DNA from 3 places in the Undibacterium sp. JH2W genome. Region 2 is predicted to be linked to each of the others. Evidence: predicted binding sites of a transcription regulator. Region 2 holds the regulator's gene; each other region holds the start of a gene.
The links. The regulator sigma-54, encoded in region 2, starts transcription at its own class of promoters, with help from an activator protein. The targets are predictions, from matches to a motif close to TGGCANGNAANCTGCTTT.
Positions count from the first base shown of each region.

Region 1 (7,967 bases), on a different contig from region 2:
CAGTGGGCTGCGGCTTAGCCCCAATACATCCTTAAGCCTGCTTGCTATTGTCAGGCTGCTGCGCCAAAGACTGCAAAGGTGAAGGCGTATTTGCCGTATCCCGCAACTCAGCTGGCACGGCGACGCGCACAGGCTTGCTGTGCATATTGGTGGCTGACAAGACATTGCCCTGGACCTCGGGGCTGGCGTTCCAGACCGGGTCGTCTATGCTTTCAAAGACCGACTTCAATTGCTGGCCCCAGGTATTGCGTATCATCTGGAAATACTGGTTTTTTTCATCGATGGTGACAAAATGGGTGATAGCCAGTTTATTGTCTTCATACACCAGCAAATCCAGCGGCAAGCCCACCGAGATATTGGAACGCAAGGTGGAATCCATGGAGATCAGTGCGCACTTGGCGGCTTCATCCAGTGGTGTCGCCGGTGTCACCACACGGTCGAGTATGGGTTTGCCATACTTGGCTTCGCCGATCTGGAAATAAGTATTTTCATTATGAGATTCAATGAAATTACCGGCAGAATAAATCTGGAACAAACGGCAACGCTCGCCCTTGATCTGGCCACCAAAAATCAGGCTGACATTAAAGTCTATGCCAAATTCTGAAAGTGACTTGGCATCGCGGTGATACACAGTGCGCACGGCCTCACCCAGGATGCGTGCAGCCTCATACATATTCGGTGCAGTCCAGATGGTCTTGCCAGCAGCATCGACATGCTCGGACACCAGTTGGCGTATGGATTGTGAAATCGACAAATTACCCGCAGTCATCAACACCATGGTGCGATCACCCGGGTTTTCAAACACTGACATCTTGCGGAAAGTGCCCACATGATCGACGCCAGCATTGGTGCGCGAGTCGGAAAGAAACACTAGCCCGGCGTCTAGGCGCATGCCAATACAGTAAGTCATAGTGCGGATTCTTGATCTGTCGAAACTTGAATTCTACCCGAAAGCGGGGCGACGAAATACGCTTGTCACATTGGTATGTAGCATAGCGATTGTTTAATGAGTAATATCGTGGACTACGATTTAGTCGGGCGCACTACAGGCTACTACATTGAATGGCATGCTGTTAAAGCCTAATTTGCCCGGCGTTAACCAATATACACCGTCGCAATATTCCTGAACTGCAAATTTTGAATAGCCTCTCGGTAAAGTTAGTTCGTATTCCATCCCTTCATTTAAGACATATATGCTTTGCTTGCCTTTGCGTTGGCCGCTAGAGAAAAATGGGCTGACAATCACGCGGTCGAGGCTTGCGCATATATGTGCAAGGCTTTCATCAACAGGCTGAAATACTGGGGCATGCAAACTCAAATCCACATGGTTGCGGGTAAGGATAGAGGGGGATACGCCATCTCTTTGATAAACGGGGTTATAACCAGCAACAAACAGATGCCAGTATTCATCTATCCACGCACAGTCATGGATGAGAGGCGGCAAGTCCATGTTAATACTATTGTTTGTGAGCCTTGCACCACCCGTGCCAGTTTTCGAATAGGGTTTGTAGTCATTAAATTTGGTAGATCGCGGAATTCCCAGTTCTTGGGTGGATAACCATTTTGCCTGTTTGCTTTGTTCGTCGATTTCCAATAGGCAGACATGACGCCCTCCATTGCCACTATCTTCCGGTGAGGAAAATACAACTGGCAGCAAATTACCACTGGGATTGCCACAATGCACAGGCATAAAGTGGCTGTCCTTTTTAAAGGAATTGTATTTCGGTGCACTGAACAATCGGAAGTGATTTTCAATTTTTAGCAACTGTGGCGATGCATCGATATCATCTAAAAGATAAATGTATTCGCTTCCAAGCAAAAGACCAAATGCCTCCCCGAACTTGAAAGCCTGAATTTGGGTTCTTGTGGAATCTTCGTGCAAAGAGCCAGAAATGACTAGCTTGAATTGCTGAATTATCTCAGCGGGCAAAATGCGATATCGAATACCTTCGCGTGTTATCTCAGCGAGCCAATAATTGAGTTCTGAAGCGGATGATTCCCTATTTTTTTTCCAGCCAAAAGCAATCGCTTTACTATTAGCGAAAGACATCAATTTAGTCATACTGTTAATACCGGAAAACTCTTTACCAAGGTTCAGTTCAACCTGGAAATTGTATTTCAATTTAATCAATCTTTTTGCTCTCCATAAGAAATCCGGTTACAAGTCAATCAAAAATATGGGCTGGATTCAAATTACCTAATCTATGCAATAGAAAGATAGCAGACTTTTCGCTGCAGCACGGACGTTGCAGTAAAAGCTCAATCATCAAACTCGTCAAGGTGGCACAATCCACGCGCTCTCACCTGGGTGTGACTTGCACAGTCACACTCAAAGTCTCCAAACCACCACCGCGGCGCACGCCGCGCACCGGCGCGGCTGAATCATAGTCGCGTCCTATGGCCAGACGGCAATAGGCATCTGTCATCAGCACGGCATGCGTCACATCGACGCTGACCCAGCCGCTATAGTCGCCGTCTTCTACCCAGACATCCACCCAGGCATGACTGTCGGCATGGCCAGTGGATTCAGGATCAATATAGCCAGACACATAGCGTGCCGGTATGCCACGGGCATGGCAGCAGGCCAGCATGATATGGGCATGGTCCTGGCAGACGCCGCGGCCCAATTGCAGGGCATCACTGGCACTGGTCGTGACGATGGTTGCACCGGTTTGGTACTCGACTGCACCACGTATGTGCGCTGCCAGATTAAGTAGTGCAGCCGTGCTGGTCTTGCCACTGTCGGGCAAGTGCGCATGAGCAAAGTCCATGATCGCTGGCACTGGTTCGGTCAGCCGCGTTGGCACAGTAAATACCAGCGGTGAAAATGTGTCAGGGTCGGTGATGCGCCCCTGATAAGGTGTCGTCAGTTCGACTACCCCTTCGGCAATGATGGCAACCTCGTGATGCTGGCCCGTGATGGTCAGGGTATGCGAAGGGTTGCCATAGGCATCAATATACGAATGGCGCTGCCCTGCAGTCTTGATTTGCCAGGAGATGGCATGCTGGTGTTGCTCGGCACGTGGTGTCAGGCGTAATTGTTGTATGGTGTAAGTCAGCGGTGCTGAGTACTTGTAGATAGTCTGGTGGCGTATAAAAAGTTGCATGATGTTTTCTCAGGCCGCCAGCGGGACCAGGAAATCGCGACTGACACGATTACCCAGGTCAAAAATGTTTTCCATGAAGCGCGTCAGGTTGTCATGCAAACCTTCTGCCAGGATCTCTTCTATGCGGGCAAATTGCAATTCTGCATGCAGCTTGCCAGCAAAACGTTCAGTGTCTGCTGACACATCGTTACGCACTTCTTTCAGATTGGCGACCACCTCATCCATGCACGCCAATAAGGAACGTGGCATATCACCCCGCAGCATCAGCAATTCTGCCACCCGTTCAGGTGTGATGACATCGCGATAGACCTTGCGGTAAATTTCAAAGCCAGAGACTGAGCGCAGCAGCGCCGCCCAGTAATAAAAATCCCTTTGCAAGCTGTCATTGCCGCGCCCGCTTTCCTTGGCACCGTGGAACTTCACATCCAGTATCCGCGCCGTATTATCTGCGCGCTCTATGAAAGTACCCAGGCGGATGAAGTGCACCGCCTCATCTTTCAACATCGTGCCCAGCGTCACGCCACGTGACAGATGCGAACGGTACTTGACCCATTCAAAAAACTGGCTGGGATCGTTTTCCAGTATCGTGTCTGACAACCTGTCCTGCATGTCCAGCCAGGTGGCATTCTGGGTTTCCCATACCTCGGTCGTCAGCGTGCCGCGCACGGCCCGGGCATTTTCCCGCGCTTCCTTCAGGCATGACGCGATAGAGGAGGGGTTCATCGGGTCCCTGACCATGAAGTCCAGCACATCCTTCTTCGTCAGCAAACCATATTGATGGTCAAAGGCAGACTGCAATTCAGAGATACCCAGCATGGCACGCCAGCCACGTTCAGCATCTTCGGCAGACTGTGGCAACATCGAGGTCTGGATATTTACATCCAGCATACGGGCAGTATTCTCGGCGCGCTCGGTATAGCGCGCCATCCAGAACAAATGATCGGCGGTACGGCTTAGCATGTATTTTCTCCTGACTTAATTTTCCAGAATCCAGGTATCTTTCGTCCCGCCACCCTGTGAAGAATTCACTACCAGCGAACCCTCCTGCAAAGCCACCCGCGTCAAACCGCCTGGTACCATGGAGATGGTCTTGCCAGACAAAACAAAGGGTCGCAAATCTATATGGCGCGGGGCAATGCCGCTTTCAACAAAGGTAGGGCAGGCCGACAATGCCAGCGTAGGTTGGGCGATATAACCATCGGGCCTGGCCAGCAAACGCTGGCGAAAATCTTCTATCTGCGCCCTGGTCGAAGCCGGGCCCACCAGCATGCCGTAACCACCTGCGCCATGCACTTCCTTGACGACCAGCTCAGCCAGGTTCGCCAAGGTATAAGACAGGTCTTCGGGTTTGCGACACTGGTAAGTCGGCACATTGTTCAAGATAGGTTTTTCTGTCAGGTAAAACTTGATCATGTCCGGCACGAAAGGGTAGATCGATTTATCATCCGCCACACCTGTACCTATCGCATTCGCCAGCGTTACACGACCAGCGCGATACACCGACAGCAAGCCCGGCACACCCAGAGAAGAGTCAGGCCGGAAAGCCAGGGGATCAAGAAAATCATCATCAATACGGCGATAAATCACATCCACCCGTTTGGGCCCGCGCGTGGTGCGCATAAAGACCGCATTGTCATTCACAAACAAATCCTGGCCCTCAACCAGTTCCACCCCCATTTGCTGGGCCAGGAAGGCATGCTCAAAATATGCCGAGTTATACATGCCCGGCGTCATGACCACCACAGTAGGGTTATCCACACCCACGGGAGCGACTGAGCGCAGGTTATCCAGCAACATGTCAGGATAATGATCCACCGGTGCAATCTTGTTACGTGCAAACAGTTCAGGAAAAAGCCGCATCATCATCTTGCGGTCTTCCAGCATATACGACACGCCAGAAGGCACCCGCAAATTGTCTTCCAGTACGTAGAATTCGCCCTCGCCAGCGCGCACAATATCCACACCAGCAATATGGGCATAAATGTCAGAAGCAACTGAAATACCCTGCATTTCAGGTCGATATTGGGCATTTTTATAGATTTGCTCAGCCGGGATGATGCCCGCCCTGATGATATTCTGATCGTGATAAATATCATGGATAAACATATTCAGCGCCTGCACTCGCTGCGCCAGACCCTTTTGCAACTGCGCCCATTCACCCGCATGGATAATGCGTGGGATGATGTCAAACGGGATCAGCCTCTCCGTACCCGCATCATCACCATACACGGCAAAGGTAATGCCCACCCGGCGAAAGCTCAGGTCCGCCTCGGCCCGCTTGCGCTTCAATCTCTCGGCAGGCTGTTGTGCCAGCCAGTCGCAAAACTCACGGTAATGTTCCCGTGTCAATTCTCCGCCAGGTGCAGCTGCACCCGGTGCGGCATCATCATAGGCATGCATTTCATTGAAAAACTTGGCCATGTTCTCGTCTCGTGGTTACGGTTCCATTACAGCATATCAAGAAACGTGCCAGTGCCCATCAGGGTTAACCGTAGCGTGGTTTTTTTGCGATGGTGGACGTAGTCAGGCTGGCAATAAGATCGAAATTTTTAAGTGCAGTTGAGTGATGGCGCCAGGCAATGCTTGTTAAAAATATATTTTTCAGATGCTTAAGATAAGTCGAAAACAGTATTTTATAATCGGCTTGTTTTTATTGAAACGCGGGCTACTTTCTTCATTTTCAGAATTTTTTGCTGAACGCAGTCATGGCTTACAAGTTAAAACTACTTGGAGCCAGCATATTTTGATTGCGCGTGCACAGCCCCCTATTTTTCACCTATCTATATTCGCAGTGTCAGGCCATGCCCTGATGTTTTTTAAAATCCTTAAACAAAAACAGAATAACTGTTTTGCACCCGATGCAAGCAAAGCGGGAGTTTTGACGGAGTGATTACCTACATGAAGTTTATCTACCATCTTATTTCGCGTCCGCTGGCATTGCTGGGTGTGGCGTTCATGTTTTGCTCGTCCCAGGCACATGCTGGCTATGTTGAACCTACCTATGCTTATGGCTATCAAATTCTGCATAAAACCTTAGATAGTCTAAGGGAGGCGATCATTTCAAGTATGACCAATGGCACCATGCAGTCGGATTATTGGCGTTGGGAAGATGGAATATTTCCATACTTTGATGATCGAACACCTACGACTATAAATGGTGGGGCGCGGTCTTTTTATGTATTGGCACATCCTACTCAGAGAGCAATTAAAGAGGGACTTGTGCCTCCCGGCGATTACAAATGGATAGGAGGATTGGTATCCGCTATTTGTCCAGATGGCTATACAAAAATTGATTCCGCCGATGCATTTCCTGCAGGCCCGGATTTCCATGTGGCTTGCTTTAAGCCTGAACCTTGTAATTGCGATAAAGCGGGCAATCCTGTCTTGATTTCTTCCGGCACCAAAACAGAAACTGCAGTCGACTACCAGGGCGCGCCAGGCCTGGAGTTTGTCCGCAATTATCGTAGTGACCGTCAGGGCTGGACGCACAATTATGCCGTCAAAGGATTTGATACCGGATCTGCGGCATCAGTAGACGCTTTGAAAAACTATTACGAGCAACTGCCCTGCATTGCTGGTATTGATCAACAGTTCAAGCAATCGTATTGTTTCAAGCAGGTTTCTCCCAACTTTGCCTATAATATTGGCACCCACCCCAACGAATTTATTCTGATACGCGGCAATGATCCCATGCGGGCTTTTGGCACTGCCAACAACTACAATCCTTTATCAGATAACAATGATCGCGTCACCAAGATTTTTGATGCAGGTGGTGCGGCCACAGGCTGGTCCGTCTATAACTCTTCAGACGAATCTACAGAGTATTTTGATCTGAAGGGGTATGTGGTCAAGATAGTCGAACGTGGTGGCATGCAAAAGCTGTTCACTTATTCTGATATAACTACACCAGTCGCAATCGCCCAAAAGCCCGGCTTATTGATACGCGTGACCAATCACTTCGGTCAGCAACTCAACTTCACCTATCGCGGTGACCGTATGCTGACTATGATTGATCCTGCCGGTGGTGTCACCACCTATGCCTATGATGAAGCCAGTTCCTTAGGGGCCAATGGAACCACTCCCAAGGGTAACCTCACATCTGTCACTTATCCTGACAGTAAAAAACGCGTCTACTGGTATAACGAACAAGACAAGACCAAAGGCACGGATTTAGCGATTGCCCTGACCGGTATTACCGACGAGAACGGTGTACGTTTTGCCACCTGGACCTATGACGAAAAAGGTCGCGCAACCAGCTCTGAGCATGCTGGCGGTGTAGAAAAATATACCTTCACTCCTGCAGGCTACCTCATCAATCCTACCCATACCGATCCATTGGGCGTGGTATGGGAACATTATTATGTCGACGTGCAAGAAACCAAGCAGCTAGGATATAAAAAGCGCATAGTAGGTTCAGAATCTTCCCAGATTCACTATACCTATGACTATAATGGCAATGCCTACGACATCACCGGTTATAGAGGCCAGTCAACAACACGCACCTTTGATAACAATCGCAATCTGGAACTGACACGCACAGAAGCCACAAGCCGCAGCGAAGCCCAAACCACCACCACCAGCTGGCACCCGGCTTTCCGCATTCCAGTCCAGATCAATGCCCCTTTACTGCGCATCAGCTACAGCCACGATCTTAAAGGCAACGTCCTCACCAAGACAGAACAAGCTACCACTGACACAAACGGCAGCCAGGGTGCCAGTGCACCTGTCACCGGCAGTCCGCGCACCTGGACCTATACCTACAACGACATCGGCCAGGTATTAACCGTCACTGGTCCCCGTACCGACGTCGTCGATAAAACCACCTACACCTACGACAACCTTGGCAACCTGAATACCGTC
Region 1 is NZ_JBMPOT010000012.1:52,277-60,243, reverse strand. It holds gene ACO0LC_RS18740 (peptidase) at 32-910, opposite strand; gene ACO0LC_RS18735 (hypothetical protein) at 1,031-2,131, opposite strand; gene ACO0LC_RS18730 (transglutaminase family protein) at 2,301-3,107, opposite strand; gene ACO0LC_RS18725 (alpha-E domain-containing protein) at 3,117-4,067, opposite strand; gene ACO0LC_RS18720 (circularly permuted type 2 ATP-grasp protein) at 4,083-5,528, opposite strand; gene ACO0LC_RS18715 (hypothetical protein) at 5,752-5,997, shown strand; gene ACO0LC_RS18710 (hypothetical protein) at 6,006-7,967, shown strand, end outside.
Region 1: ACO0LC_RS18720 (circularly permuted type 2 ATP-grasp protein) is a predicted target of sigma-54. The motif match lies at 5,562-5,579, and genes of this name have one in related genera.

Region 2 (7,967 bases):
CCCTTCCAAATACCGCAAAGGATGCGCATGAGCAGGCCAGGCTTCGGCAAAGAATCCTGTTACTTGTTCGACGGTTACTTCCGCCAAAGTTGCAGGTGACCAGCGTGGTGTATTGTCTTTGTCTACCACCAGGGCGCGTACACCTTCTAGCACTTCACCATGCTTGAAGCAGTGGCGTACCATGTTTCTTTCCATGCGCAGGCAGGCTGATACCGTCATGTCTTTACTGCGACGCAGTTGTTCCAGTGTGACTGACATCAGCAAGGGTGAGCGCTTTTGCATGGTGGCCAGGGTTTGCTGGGCGAATTCGTTGCTGTTTTGCTGCAGTTTTTCACTGATGGTAGTGACGCTATTACCTGCGAAGATGTCATCAATGGCCGCATGTTGCGTTGCCAGTTTGCTGGTATCCGGTTTTGCCCGGTCTGCAAAAGTTGCCGCGAAATCACGTATTGCCACGCGCAGGTCCGTGGCTGTGCTTTCACTGAGCAAATTCATCAATGCTGGTATTTCAGTGGTGGGGATGCAGACATCTGCCAGCCCGGCATAGATGGCATCAGCGGCGGTAATGATCTCGCCAGTCAGTCCCAGGTAAGTACCAATTTCACCCTCAGTGCGCGACAGGAAATAGCCGCCGCCTACATCAGGGAAAAGGCCGATATTCACTTCCGGCATGGCCATCTTGGTACGCTCAGTGACGATGCGCAAACGGCAATCTGACCCTGCCTGGGCGATACCCATGCCACCGCCCATGACCACGCCATTCATCAGGGCGATATAGGGTTTTGGGTAGAAATGGATTAAATGATTTAAGGCATATTCTTCCGTGAAAAAATCTTCCAGCAAGGCCGAGTCACCTTTTGGGGTGGCAGTGCCCACATCGTAGAAAAAACGAATATCACCACCAGCACAAAATGCTTTCTCACTGCTGCTGTGAATGAACACTGCACGCACGCTTTGATCATCCTGCCAGGTCAGCAAGGTTGTCGTCAGTGCTCTTACCATATCGAGAGACAGCGAGTTCAAGGCTTTGGGTCTGTCGAGGGTGATGTAGCCTATATTGTTTTTGACGGAGGTGAGGACAAATTCGCTCATGATGTTGACTATGCAGGTAAGGGATGAAGCTGCTATTTTAACTTTGTCAGGCTTGGGCGTCACGGGGTGTATATGTTTATGAGGAAATAGAGTAAGGGCGACACGCTCGTTGCCGTTGCCGTTGCCGTTGCCGTTGCCGTTGCCGTTGCCGTTGCCGTTGCCGTTGAGTTTGACTTTGGGGTTGTAGTTGTTTTTGACGTTCGCAGTTCCCATTTTTTGTACCGAATAAACGGGAACCCCGCAGGGGCGGCTACGCCTGGGTCGCCTTTCTTTGAATACTTACTTTGGCGACGCTAAGAAAGTATTTCGGCTGCCGGGCCGAGACCCGGCTTGTATCCACGAAGGGCAAAAGTTTTAGTCAAAGTACGCCTGTAACGAGCGACATGGCATACAACAAACGCCGCTGGAGCGCCAGCCCGGTGGATTCCAGCCAAACCCACGCTGGAATGACGTTAATACAAATGCCGTGAATCAACTAACTCGCAGCTTGTTGAGCGACGTATGTGACAAACAGCAATAAAAGTAAATAATTTATTTGAAATGTCAGAAACGAGACCTACAAGAAACCACTCACCCAACAAAAAGGACGCCTTTAGCGTCCTTGTTTTGGATGTCCACAACCCTGTTAGGGCAAGGACTGGGGTCTTATGAAGCCGATGCCGGGTCAGGTATGTGCTTGATGGCGTCGTGCTGATGGTCTTGCATTTTATCTTTGTGCTTGATGACCTGACGATCCAGTTTATCTACCAGGGCATCAATTGCTGCATATAGATCATGTGCCAGGCTTTCAACGTGAATATCTTTACCGCTGATATGCAAATTAATGTCGGCTTTGTGTCGTTTTTCCTTTTCCCGGAGCTTGTCCACCGTCAGGATGACGGCGATATCAATGACCTGGTCGAAATGTCGCCTGATACGTTCTAGTTTGGTATGTACATATTCACGAATTGCAGGAGTTACTTCGACGTGGTGTCCACTGATGGTGAGATTCATACTGTGCTCCTATAGTGATGTTGCTTGCTGTAACGATACACTCTTGGCATTTATTTGCCTTGAGCTAAATCATATATAGCAATTCAAACCGTGATTACAAGGACTACTTACAAAGATTTACGCAAACTGACTGGGGGGATTTTCAGGGCTTCACGGTATTTGGCAACTGTCCGTCGGGCAATTACCATGCCCTGTTCACCCAGCATGTCTGCAATTTTGCTATCAGAGAGTGGGCTTTTCTGGTCTTCTGCTCCTATCAACTGCTTGATGAGTGCACGTATCGCGGTGGAAGATGCTTCACCCCCTGTTTCCGTCGCGACATGGCTGCCGAAAAAGTACTTCAACTCAAACATGCCATGTGGGGTCAACATGTATTTTTGGGTTGTCACACGTGAGATAGTGCTCTCGTGTAATCCTAGTGTATCAGCAATTTCGCGCAAAACAAGGGGGCGCATGGCAACAGCACCATGGGTGAAAAAATTGCGTTGCCTTTCAACTATCGCTTGTGCAACGCGCAAAATAGTATCAAAGCGCTGCCGCATATTTTTGATGAGCCAGCGAGCTTCCTGCAATTGCGCACCAAGGCCAGCTTCACCGCGGTTTTGCTTCATGATGTTGGCATACACGCTGCTCACTCGCAGCCTGGGCATGACATCCTGATTCAGCATGACTTGCCAGCCATTGCCAGATTTTCTGACGATCACATCTGGCACGACATAATCTGATTCATCGGCGGCAAAGGCAATGCCAGGCCGTGGCTGGCACAGGCGTATGATGGTTTGTGCATCGCGCAAATCTTCATCATCGCAATCGAGGATTTTCTTGAGTTTGGTGAAATCTCTCTGTGCAAATAAAGCCAGTTGTGTTTCAACAATTTGCAACGCCAGCCTGCGCGTGACAAAAGCCACTTTGGGCATGCGCCTGATTTGCAGGGCCAGGCATTCTGAAGGGCTGCGCGCACCAACACCTGCCGGGTCAAAGCTTTGCAGCATATTCAGGGCAAAGGCTAGTTCTTCTGCCTCTACACAGAGTTCCAATGGCAAACTGGCATGTATTTCATCCAGGGTTTCGGTCAGGTAACCGTTATTGTCGAGCGCATCTATCATCAGCTCGACTAAGGCACGGTCACGCGGCTCACGCAGGTTCAGGCGCATTTGCTCAAGCAGATGTTCACGCAGGGTGATGTGGGCGGCACCCAGTTGCGGGCGGCCATCTTCATCATCACCAGACTTGCTGCCATGCTGTACATCATCAAAGCCCCAGTCTTCTTCGCTGGAAGTGGTGCTGTCATTGCTGATGACAGTTTCGGCATCGGCGGCGGCTGGCTCGGTGGATTTATCGCTTTCTTCTCTTTGTGCAGGCACTTCCATGCCTGCATCAGCCGAGGTACTCGTTGTATTGATGGCGCCATCGGCCAGCAGGCGCACGGCATGGTCGAGTGGATCATCGACGCGTTCCAGCATGGGATTATCGGTCAGCAGCGTCTCCAGCTCCTGATGCAATTCCAAAGTCGATAACTGCAATAATCGTATTGATTGCTGCAATTGCGGCGTTAAGGCCAGATGTTGTGAAGTACGTAGTTGCAGGCTTTGTTTCATGATGATTCCCGTCACATCCGGAAGTGTTCTCCGAGATAAACGCGACGTACAGATTCATTTTGTATGATGTCGTCAGGCTTGCCACTGGCAAGTACCGCGCCTTGATTGATGATGTAAGCGTGATCGCAGATACCCAGGGTTTCGCGGACGTTATGATCGGTGATCAGTACGCCTATGCCACGCTCCTTGAGGAAGCGGACGATGCGCTGGATTTCGATGACCGCGATAGGATCAACACCGGCAAAGGGTTCATCCAGCAAGACAAAGCGTGGATTGGTTGCCAGTGCACGGGCAATCTCGACGCGGCGGCGTTCACCACCTGAGAGTGACAAAGCCTGGCTCTCACGTATTTTTTCTATTTGCAAATCTGCCAGTAAGGCATTCAGCCTTTGCTCGATTTTCTTGCTGCCGAGGAATTTACCATCGCTGTCTTTTTGCAATTCCAGTACTGCGCGGATATTGTCTTCTACTGTCAGCTTGCGGAACACCGAAGCTTCCTGCGGCAGGTAAGACAGGCCGAGCACGGCGCGCTCATGGATAGGCAATTGCGAGATATTGACATCATCGATAATGATATCGCCAGCGTCGGAAGGCACCAGGCCGACGATCATGTAGAAAGACGTGGTTTTGCCTGCGCCATTCGGCCCCAGCAAACCCACCACTTCACCACTTTTCAATAGCAGGGAAACATCACGCACGACCTGGCGTGCACCATAACGTTTTTGCAAACCCTTGACCAGCAAGGTGCTGCCTGACTGTGCTGTCATCTTAATTAGCCTGTTTTTCTGGTTTTGGTTGCAAGATGATTTTCAGGCTGCCCGAGCCTTCTACAAACTGACCACTGGTGGAGTTGGTGCCTACAAACACTTCGTTCTTGCTGTCATAAGACAGGTATTCGCCAGCCTGTTCCTGGGTGACTTTACTGCCTTCCAGATAGCGTACCTTGGCCTTGGAAAAGAATTTGACGATTTCCGTGCTTTGATTGTATTCCGCACGTTCAGCTTCGCCATCTACCCACAGATCAGGCCCGCCATCGCGCTTTTGGCGAAATGTAACCTTGCGGTTGCTGCCACCAGTCAGTACTACAAATTGATCGCCATTTGGCGCCTCAGTGACGACGGCATTTTCTGCCTTGACATTCAGGGTGCCACGCACCAGGGCGACACCCTTGGATAATCTGCGCACACTGGTCTTGCCATCGCTCTCGCCATAACCAGCTTCGATGACGGTTTCCTTGTTGCTGTCGGCTTTTTCTGCATATGCAGTTGCACTGACCAGGCCCAGGCAGGCGAGGCTGAATAAATGGGTAATGCCGAATTTAGTAAGTGTCATATAAATGATCGCTTTCTCAATTATTTGGTTTTAACTGCATTCACCGCTTCACGCTTCTTGAGCGCGATGCGGACTTTGCTTAACAGGGCCAGGTGTTGGGTAGAGTTATTGGCCAGCATGCCGGTTGCGGTCGATGTCGATTTACCGGTGGTGATGGTGATGGGTTTATCGGTCTTGACGATATCATCATCTGGCAACAGCAATAGATACTCCGATTCCACATGGACGAATTGTGAACTCAGGCCTTCGGGCCTTTCCATGCTGACATTGTCATATAAATGCACTTCATCATGCTCACGCTTGGGTGTGATGACATTGGATTTTTGCGATACCACGGCCAGGTCGGCACGCAGGTGCAAGGGGGGACGGTCCTGATCAAAGCTGTTGATCTGCGGATGTTTGATTTCTATATTGTCGTTACGTGGCAGGTGTACCAGGCTGTCACCAGTAATATGGTAATTGGCCTTGCCATTATTCGACAAACGGATGAAATTGAATTTCTCTACATAGTAATCCGGTGCTGATCTGGCTGAGCTGCGGTTTTGTTCATCGTCGCCATTACGACGTATGACTTCCATGACCCAGATGGTGCCCAGGGTCAGTATGCCCAGCAGTATCACGGCCAGCCAGATGCGGAAGCGGTCTATGGTCAAATGGGATTTCATGTCAGATATGCTTGTAGAGCCTGTTCATATTTGCCCTGGGCTCGCAGGATGAAATCGCAAACTTCGCGTGCTGCGCCCTGGCCGCCGCTGGCCCTGGTGATGTAGAGCACGCGCTGTTGCACTTCTGCATGCGCATTTGGCACGCTGGCAGCAAAACCCACACGCGTCAGTATGGGCAAGTCGATGACATCATCACCGATAAAACCACAGGCTTCTGCAGGGATATCCAGTTTTGCCAGCAAATCCAGGAAGGCAGTTTTCTTGTCATGAATGCCCTGGCAGACATGGCTGATACCCAGATCCGCGGCACGCTTGCTGACGATGGCTGATTGCCTCGCACTGATGATGGCCGTGATGATGCCAGCCTGTTGCAAGAGCTTGATGCCCTGACCATCCAGCACATTAAAGCACTTCATCATTTCACCTTCGGGCCCAAAATACAGGCTGCCGTCGGTCAGTATGCCATCCACATCAAAGATCATTAATCTGACCTGGCTGGCCCTTGTTGTTGCTATCGCTATATCCATCAAATCACCTTGGCCCTGGTCAAGTCATGTATATGTAAGGCACCTACCAGCTTGCCCTGGTCGTCGGCGACCAGTAACTGGTTGATGCGGTAAGTTTCCATGACTTCGACGGCTTCTACCGCCAATTGTTCCGGACGTATGCGACGCGGGCTATGGTTCATGACATCGGCAATGCGTAATTGGGTAAAGTCGCGGGTGCCATCCATCAGGCGGCGCAAGTCGCCGTCGGTGAATATACCAAGCACCTGCTGCTGTTCATCCACCACGGCGGTCATCGCCATGCCTTTTTTGGTAATTTCCAGCAGCGCAGTCTTCAGGCTGGTTTCCGGGCCGACTTGCGGTATGGCTTCATCAACCCGCATGACATCCCTGACATGCGTCAGCAGGCGGCGGCCAAGTGAGCCGCCAGGGTGGGAGCGGGCAAAGTCTTCTTCGCGAAAGCCACGTGCATCCAGCACGGCCACAGCGAGGGCATCACCCAGCGCCAGGGTGACCGTTGTGCTGGCCGTTGGTGCCAGGTTCAGCGGGCAGGCTTCTTTATCGACATGCAGGTTCAGATGAATATCCGCCAGTTTGCCCAGGCTGGATTCAGGGTTGCCCGTCATAGCGATCAGTTTCACACCCAGGCGTTTGATGATGGGCAGGATGGACATCAGTTCCGCCGCCTCGCCGGAATAGGAAATCGCAATAAATACATCCTGCGAAGTCACCATGCCGAGGTCGCCATGCGCAGCTTCTGCCGGATGGACAAAAAACGAGGGCGTGCCAGTCGAGGCAAAGGTCGCAGCTATTTTGCGGGCAATGTGACCAGACTTGCCTATGCCAGATACCACGACCCTACCGTGGCATGCCAACAACATGCTGACTGCCTGGGAAAAACCGGCAGCATCACCATTGCCCAGGCGCTTTTGCAGTGCCAGCAAGGCATCGGCCTCGATTTGCAGGGTTTCACATGCCAGTTTCAGGGCGCGTTGCGCAGCGAGGGCCGTGCTGGCCTTGGCTTGTTGTTCAAAAGTTAAAGGTGCATTCAGTTCATTCATGCCGGAAGTATAAACGAAATCCTCAAAGCAAAAACTTTGCCAGTTGTAACGTAATGAATAATGTTTGCCCAAAAGCAGGATGGCAGGTCTATAAATCGGCAATAATAGGCAGCATGACAGGTCTAGACACTACACTATTATTGTTGGCCGCTGCCGTATTGGGCGTGGTCGCATTCCGCATGTTGCAGCTACCGCCCATGCTGGGTTATCTGGTGGTAGGTATTTTCATCGGGCCGCATGGTTTTGGCGTGGCCGAGGATGGTGCAGTCACCCATGAACTGGCCGAATTCGGCGTGGTTTTCCTGATGTTTTCGATAGGGCTGGAGTTCTCGCTTTCCAAACTCATGGCCATGCGCAAGGCAGTGTTTGGTCTTGGCATGGCGCAAGTGCTGGTCACCATCTTTACCAGCATGGTATTTGGCTGGGCTGCCAGCCGCTGGTTGCCGCAATTGTTCCAGATCAGCTGGGAAGCCTCATTTGCTCTCGGTGGCGCGCTGGCCATGTCCTCCACCGCCATCGTCTCCAAAATGCTCACAGAGAGACTGGAATTGGAAAGCCTGCATGGGCGGCAAATCATCAGTGTGCTGTTGTTCCAGGATCTGGCTGTGGTGCCGCTGCTGATCCTGGTGCCAGCCCTGGCTTCAAAATCGCCAGACTTGATGCAAACCCTGGCCTGGGCCAGTGGCAAGGCTGTGCTGGTGCTGGTGTTATTGCTGGTGG
Region 2 is NZ_JBMPOT010000026.1:50,067-58,033, reverse strand. It holds gene ACO0LC_RS26715 (enoyl-CoA hydratase/isomerase family protein) at 1-1,092, opposite strand, end outside; gene hpf (ribosome hibernation-promoting factor, HPF/YfiA family) at 1,738-2,085, opposite strand; gene ACO0LC_RS26705 (RNA polymerase factor sigma-54) at 2,193-3,683, opposite strand; gene lptB (LPS export ABC transporter ATP-binding protein) at 3,695-4,450, opposite strand; gene lptA (lipopolysaccharide transport periplasmic protein LptA) at 4,452-5,015, opposite strand; gene lptC (LPS export ABC transporter periplasmic protein LptC) at 5,036-5,680, opposite strand; gene ACO0LC_RS26685 (KdsC family phosphatase) at 5,677-6,207, opposite strand; gene ACO0LC_RS26680 (KpsF/GutQ family sugar-phosphate isomerase) at 6,207-7,247, opposite strand; gene ACO0LC_RS26675 (monovalent cation:proton antiporter-2 (CPA2) family protein) at 7,361-7,967, shown strand, end outside.

Region 3 (7,967 bases), on a different contig from region 2:
CAGGATGCCGATGCCTTGGTATGCTTGCGCACATCGTCCAGCGTGAACAGACCTTTTTCCTTGATGGCCTTGACGATGGTGCCTTTGCAGACACCGTTACAACCGCAGACCTCGGCTTCATCCGGCATGGCAGCCGCCTTGGTGTGGCCTTCGTGACCAACGTCACCGGTATTTGACTCACCAAACATCAATGAGTCACGGATTTCAGAAATATTCTTGCCTTCGCGCAGTAGTTTGAAGTACCAACTGCCATCGACAGTATCGCCATACAGGCAAGCACCAATCAGCTTGTCATCCTTGACGACGAGCTTCTTGTACACACCACCTATGGGGTCAGACAAAATAATCTCTTCCGTATCTTTGCCCCCCATGAATTCACCAGCGGAAAACAAGTCTATGCCTGTCACTTTCAATTTGGTGGAGGTGACTGAACCCTGGTAACGGCCTATGCCAAAATTGGCCAGGTGATTGGCGCAGACCTTGGCCATTTCAAACAAAGGGGCAACCAGGCCATACACCGTGCCACGATGGTTAACACATTCGCCGACAGAGTAAATGCGCGGGTCATAAGTCTGCATGGTGTCATTGACGATGATGCCGCGATTGCAGTACAGACCGGCAGATTCTGCCAGTGCTGTATTGGGGCGTATGCCAACGGCCATGACGATCAGTTGCGCAGGGATTTCCAGGCCATCAGTAAAGCGTATGGCTTTGACATGACCATCATCATCACCAATGATGGCTTCAGTATTTTTTTCGAGCAGAAAGTTCAGGCCGCGGTCTTCCAGGGATTTTTGCAGCATCTTGCCAGCAACGGGATCAAGCTGACGCTCCATGAGCCAGCCAGGTAAGTGCACGACAGAGACACTCATGCCACGCATTTTCAAACCATTGGCCGCTTCCAGCCCCAGCAGGCCACCACCAATAACGACAGCATGCGTATGCTTTTCTGCCGCCTCTATCATGGTATTGGTGTCGTAGATATCGCGATAGGCAATCACGCCCTTGAGGTCTTTGCCAGGTACAGGCAACATGAAAGGTGTAGAACCAGTCGCCAGCAACAGCCTGTCGTATTCAGTCTGGGTGCCGTCTTCGGCGATCACCAAACGGCGTGCCCTGTCTATCTTGACGATTCTTTTGCCTAGATGCAGGGTGATATTATTTTCTTCATACCAGTCCACGTCATTGAGCATGATGTCTTTGATGGTTTGCTCGCCGGCCAGTACTGGTGATAGCAGGATACGGTTGTAATTGGCATAGGGTTCTGCACCAAATACGGTAATGTCATACAGGTCGGGGGCGATCTTGATTAATTCTTCCAGGGTACGCACACCTGCCATACCATTCCCTACCATCACTAGCTTAAGTTTCTTCATGGCTGCTCCTTTGCTTGTCTCCCCAGCCTCTAAGCAAGAGCAATGCCAGTTCATTTTTGTAAGAGGGAAGACCTGCTTGTTTTTATAAGCCTGCACCAATTTGACTGCGCATTAATATGGTTTTCACTAAGAAAAACTGAGAAATTCCCCGCTGGCGGCAAGAGCAATGCCACTTCTTGAAGCATGTCTAGCAAATCTTCATGAACCTCATACAAAATCCCGCCATTCTGGTGCATTGCACCATTTAATTCAGATGACGCACAGTTTTCGCGCAGTAAGTTTTGTTTTTAATCACAAAGCAAGGCAAGGATATGCACATTTTGATGGCACGTCCCTTGCAAGTGGCATGCGTGTTCACTATTGGAGCGATCATGCAAAAAACATCTTTCTGGAAAGCCGGGCATACGCCCACCTTATTGGCATCCTTCTTTTATTTTGACCTTAGTTTCATGGTCTGGGTATTGTTGGGGCCACTCGCCATACAGATTTCCAAAGACCTGGGGCTGACTGCCGCCCAAAAAGGCCTGATCGTCGCCACCCCCTTATTAGCAGGGGCCTTGCTGCGCATCGTCATGGGTGTGCTGGTCGATCATTTAAAGCCCAAGAAAGCCGGTTTGATAGGCCAGATCGTAGTTCTTATAGGCTTATGCTGGGCATGGCTGGGTAATTTGCACAGCTATGAGCAACTGCTATTTCTTGGTGTGATTCTGGGTGTGGCTGGTTCTGCCTTTGCTGTAGCCTTGCCGCTGGCATCGCGCTGGTATCCGCCAGAACACCAGGGCACGGCTTTGGGAATAGCAGGTGCAGGCAATTCTGGCACTGCTTTTGCGGCCCTGTTTGCTCCAGCACTGGCAATCGCCTTTGGCTGGCAGAACGTGTTTGGCCTGGCGCTGATACCACTATTCATAGCACTGGCGGTTTATCTTATTTTCGCCAAGGATGCACCGGGCGATGCGCCTAGTAAATCCCTGACTGAATATCTGGCCGTATTAAAAGATAAAGACGCCTGGTGGTTCATGTTCTTTTATAGCGTGACCTTTGGCGGTTTTTCTGGCCTGGCCTCTTCCCTGACAATTTATTTCAATACTCAATATGGTTTGACGCCAGTGACAGCCGGTTACTTCACTGCCGCCTGCGTCTTTGCCGGTTCGCTGGTACGTCCTATGGGTGGCCGTATTGCTGACCGCATAGGCGGTATCAAAACCCTGTCTGTCATGTACACCATTGCTTCTGCCTTCCTGTTCATTGCAGCTACAGGTTTGCAATCAGCAAGCGCCGCTGTATGTGTCTTTGTGGTTGCCATGCTGGCACTGGGCACGGGCAATGGCGCGGTATTCCAACTGGTGCCCCAGCGCTTTCGTAAAGAGATGGGCGTCATGACGGGCCTGGTAGGCATGGCTGGTGGCATAGGCGGTTTTTACCTGGCTGCCAGCATGGGTTATTCACGCCAGATCACCGGCAGTTATCAGATAGGCTTGTCAATTTTCGCCAGTCTCGCCATTATCGCCCTGCTGGGTTTATCATTGGTCAAGAAACGCTGGCGCACGACCTGGGGCTCTGCTGCCATGACTACAGCAAAAATTTAATCAATCGCATATGCCTCTGACCGTCAGCACCGGACATCACAGCGTAGCCGGCTTACGCCCACGCAATGAAGACTTTGTCGGCATGGTCACGCCGGGTGAACCCGAGCTATCCTGCAAGGGCATGGTATTGGCAGTAGCCGATGGCGTCTCTGGCAATGAAGGTGGTCGGGAAGCGGCTGAATATGTAGTACGTGGCCTGCTCACCGATTACTATGCAACGCCTGACACCTGGGAAGTGACGACAGCACTCGACAAGGTGCTGGTCGCCATGAATAGCTGGGTGCAGCAGCAAGGCTCAGTCCGCCGTGAGCTGGCTGGCATGGCCACGACCATGACCTCACTGGTCTTGCGCGGGCGCATGTATTACAGCGCCCACGTGGGTGATACCCGCTGTTACCTGTTACGTGATGGCGTGCTGCAAAAACTGACCCAGGACCATGTTTGGGATAGGCCAGAAATGCAACATGTGCTGACCCGTGCCATCGGCCTGGACAATCACCTCGTCATCGATCATGGCATGGGTGAGCTGCGCGTCAATGATGTCTTTTTGCTGGCTTGTGATGGTATCTGGGCCAGCCTGACAGAATATGACCTGACAGATTTTTTGAAGCAGGTCAGCGCAGGCAAGCTGAGCAGTGAAGCTGCCTGCGAAGCTTTATGTGCAGCCGCATTGAAAGCGGGGTCGCAAGACAACTGCAGTGCAGTGATAGCACGCATAGACAGCTTGCCAGAAGGCGAGTTGCGCGATGCCATCAGCGAACTGCACACCCTGCCAGTACCAGCACGCATGAAACCAGGCCAGACCCTTGATGGCTATGCGATAGAAGAAGTCATGCATACCTCGCTGACGACGATACTGTATCGCGTCAGCGATATCTCTCATCACCGGCAACTGGTGTTAAAAACCCTGCATCCCGACAAGGCCAATGATGCACAGGAGCGCTCAGCCTTTGCGCATGAAGCATGGCTGGCCAAGCGCGTGGTAGCACGATTCTTCCCTCAGGTGATTACCCCCGATCAAAGAAATTACCTTTATTACCTATCAACCTGGCATGCGGGTGCATCCCTGCAACAGAGGCTGGAAGCTGGCCAGCATTTCACGATACCAGAAGCAGTCGCTTACGGTGGCAAGCTGGTACGCGCCATCGGTGCACTGCACAGGCGCAGCATCTTGCACAGGGATATCAAACCCGCCAATGTACATCTGGGAGATGATGATGAAATCCGCATCCTTGACCTGGGTGTAGCGCAATCCGGCTTTGACAGCCAGGATGGCCAGGGCAATGCCAGTCACAGCATGGCAGGCACCCCCTCATTTTTGGCACCTGAACAATTCCAGGGGGCGGCACCATCGCGCGCCACTGATCTGTATGCCACTGGCGTCACGCTTTACTATTTGCTGACGCGTCACTATCCTTATGGCGAAGTCGAGCCTTTCCAGCGACCCAAGTTTGGTGAAGCGGCATCACCAGGCCGTTATCGCCCCGATTTGCCACACTGGCTGGAAAATGTCTTGCTCAAGGCCGTGGCACGTGACGAAACTGAACGCTTTGAAACCGCAGAAGAATTTTTACTGGCGCTGGAACGTGGTGCCGCCCACCCTCTGCCTGCCCCACAGGCAAAACCCCTGGCACAACGCGACCCGCTAGCCACCTGGCGCTTGCTGGCTGTCTTGTCCATCGTCGCCAATGTGCTCATGTTGTATCTGTTAATTGCTCGCTAAAATCACTTACCTGAGTGAGCGATTCATCCCTGTTTTCAAGTGATTGATCCCTTTGGACTGTAATTCCAGGTGATTTCATGACATAGTCGGCAAGCACACATATCAATCTTGTTCTTTCTGGATGACCTCAGGCTAAAATAGGACTTGGGAGCACATCCAATTCCAACTGCTGCGATGAGTTTTAGTCGAACTCCAAGGGTGACCATGCATCATTTGCATTATTTTTGACTCACTTCATGATCCCTGAAAACAGAAAAAGCCAATCTCCATTCAGAAAGAGTTTGTTTTCCATTCCCATGGCTTGGGGACTGGTCATATTATTCTTCAGTCTTGCTCAATATGCAGACCTGTCAAAGACGATGCCTACACCATTTATTGAGGTGATGAGGCTCTCCACTATCTCTTTTCTGACATATATTCTGTTGAGCTTTATCCTGGCAATGGTGTTTGAGTATTTGCCAGAACACTGCCTACATGTAAAAAAACTGTTGTTATTGTATTTCCTGGTAATCTTGATCTTCCTGCCCCTTGAAGTCTGCTATGAAATGGCGACCACATATTATTTTGTCTTAAAGAAAAATCCGCCATCTGTATTGAACTTGCTGAACGACATGTCAGCCATGGGCTGGTGGTTATTGGGCTTTCAAGCCAGTGTTGCGTATTTCATGCAAGTCGCGGTGACATTTTGGCGACGCAGCCATGAACAAGCCAAGCGTACCCAAGAGTTACGTCAAAAAAATCTGATGCTTCGTCTGTCCTTGATGCAATGCCAGCTTGAACCTTATTTCCTGCTCAGCTCATTGGATGGCATAGGTAATCTTATTCGTGTGGCAGATCGCAGTCTTGCTACCACCGCCCTTGCCCGCCTTAGTGATCTACTGCGCTATGTATTGCGTTCTACCGGTAGTGAAAAACCCACTATGGCTGACGAGATAGGTTTTGCCAAAGCCTATTTGAGTTTGCAAGAATTGCGCTATGGCCAGCAGTTGCAAGTCAAATGGATGCTATCTGATCATGACTGGTCTGCGATTACTTGCCCGGCTCTATTACTACATGCTTTCCTGGAGCAGGCCTTGCTATGGTCAATTACTCTAAAGCAGGAAAAACATATCTTGCTGGCCAACCTGACATTGGCAGATGATGTGCTCAATTTCTGCGTCCTCCTCAAACTGGAAAACGCAACAAGACAAACTGACATGATACAAATTGTTGAAGTGAAAGAAAGACTGGATATTTTATATGCTGGCGTAGCCAGCCTGGAATTGACGCAAGACCCTGGGCAAATAAGCCTTGCCATGAGCATCCCTTCAAAGGATTTACAAGATGGATAGCCAAACCTTGCCAGTCATTGCAGCTTCGAATCAGGATCGCGAATCTGCGCCCGGGAAACCCTGGCCCGATGAAATGACCTACTCACCTATCTGGGAAGCAAAGAACAAGGCCACTTATCTGAATTTGGGATTCACGCTATTGTGCTGGTTACTGATTGCCAGCCTGCATGCCCTGGCCTTTTACAAAGACACATTACGCGATCCGACAACTGCAAATATTTTACTTGAATATGCATCGATACTACCCGGTTACATTTTGCTGGCAACGTTAAGCTGTACCTTTGCGGTTGTGTTATCAAAAAACACTGGCATCCTGCTAAAACCCAGAAACATACTTGCTGTATGTAGCCTGACTTTATTACTGGGCTTGCCAATCTTGACTGCCCTGGCCCTGTCTATGGAAACCCTGGTCGCACATCATGACTTGGCTGGTTTCAAGTTTGGTATCAACAAAAGGTCTGGTTTTGCCTATTTCATAGATACAACACTCTTATTGTTTGCCTATCTGATGCAGGCTGCCTTTGCTTTCTGGATCAAGGTGCAGGCAGAAGGTCAAGCTTATTCCCTGCAAAATAACGAAAGTCTAGCACTGCGACTGCGCCTCCTGCAGGGGCAGTTAAAACCACATTTTTTATTCAATGCACTCAATAGTATCAGTGCGCTGGTCAGAACAGCCGACCGCGAACTGGCTTCTGACGCACTGGAAAAACTCAGTGCATTATTGCGCTACGTATTACACTCAAGCAAACATGAGTGGTTGAGTGTGTCAGACGAGATCAACTTCACCAAAGCCTATCTGGACATGCAAATGCTACGCTATGGCGAGCGCACCAGCATCACCTGGCATCTGGCAAACGTGCCATGGGAAAAACTCGCATGCCCACCTCTGCTATTTCAACCTTTGGTAGAAAATGCCATCCATCATGGCGTAGAGCAAAATCACGAAATTTGCCACATACAAATTAACTTGCTGCAAAGAGGCGATATACTGGAGTTTCACATCACCAGCCCGGTTTTCAAGCAAGGCTGTAGTAAAAAAGGTCATGGCCTGGGCTTATCCGCAAGCACGGACAGGCTGGCCATCCTTTACGGACAACGGGCAGCCCTGAGAACCGAAGCCAGCACAGATCGTTATACGGCAACATTGGAATTTCCCTTGCGATTTTTGCAGCCTGCATGAAATACTCCAGCTCCTGCCCCTAACCACATTCTCTGACTATCTGAAGAAAACATGAGCCTCAAAAAAGTCTTGCTGGTAGATGATGAGTTACCTGCGCTAATCAATATGCAATATGTCTTGTCAGGCAATCCTGACTGGCAACTGGTAGGGAGCTGCCATTCGACAGCGCTGGCCAAAGAATTCATGCAAAAAACCAACATTGATCTGATCTTGCTGGACATAGAAATGCCGGAACAAAATGGCCTGGAGTTCGCCCGCGAAATCTGCACCCTGCCCAATACCCCATTGATCGTCTTCATTACCGCATACGACCAGCATGCTGTCAGCGCGTTTGACGTATTTGCCCTTGATTATCTGCTCAAACCCTATGATGACGAAAGATTTAATCTGATGCTGCAGAGAGCTTTGCAACAATTGAATCTGAAACAGACAGCATTGAATTCGACAGCGATACAAGATTATCTGCAAGACCGGGCAGCTTTTGATGAAGGCAAGCGCAGCCCTGAACTGCAGCAACTTATCATCAAATCCATAGGCAATACAGAACGCATTAATATTGATGAAGTGATTTGGCTTAGTACTGCCGCCAATTATGTAGAAGTCCATCTCAACAAGCGCGTCGTCCTGCATCGCGCCACTATCACGGCTATGGAAACACGCTTGCCAGAGCATCAATTCATACGAGTGCACAGAACAGCCATAGTACGCTGTGATGCGATCGCCAATTTGAAAATAAATACTGATGGCAGCCATCAAATAGATTTAAGCAAC
Region 3 is NZ_JBMPOT010000005.1:124,150-132,116, forward strand. It holds gene nirB (nitrite reductase large subunit NirB) at 1-1,376, opposite strand, end outside; gene ACO0LC_RS08655 (nitrate/nitrite transporter) at 1,748-2,962, shown strand; gene ACO0LC_RS08660 (protein kinase domain-containing protein) at 2,973-4,685, shown strand; gene ACO0LC_RS08665 (histidine kinase) at 5,231-6,016, shown strand; gene ACO0LC_RS08670 (sensor histidine kinase) at 6,009-7,196, shown strand; gene ACO0LC_RS08675 (LytR/AlgR family response regulator transcription factor) at 7,248-7,967, shown strand, end outside.
Region 3: ACO0LC_RS08655 (nitrate/nitrite transporter) is a predicted target of sigma-54. The motif match lies at 1,701-1,718, and genes of this name have one in related genera.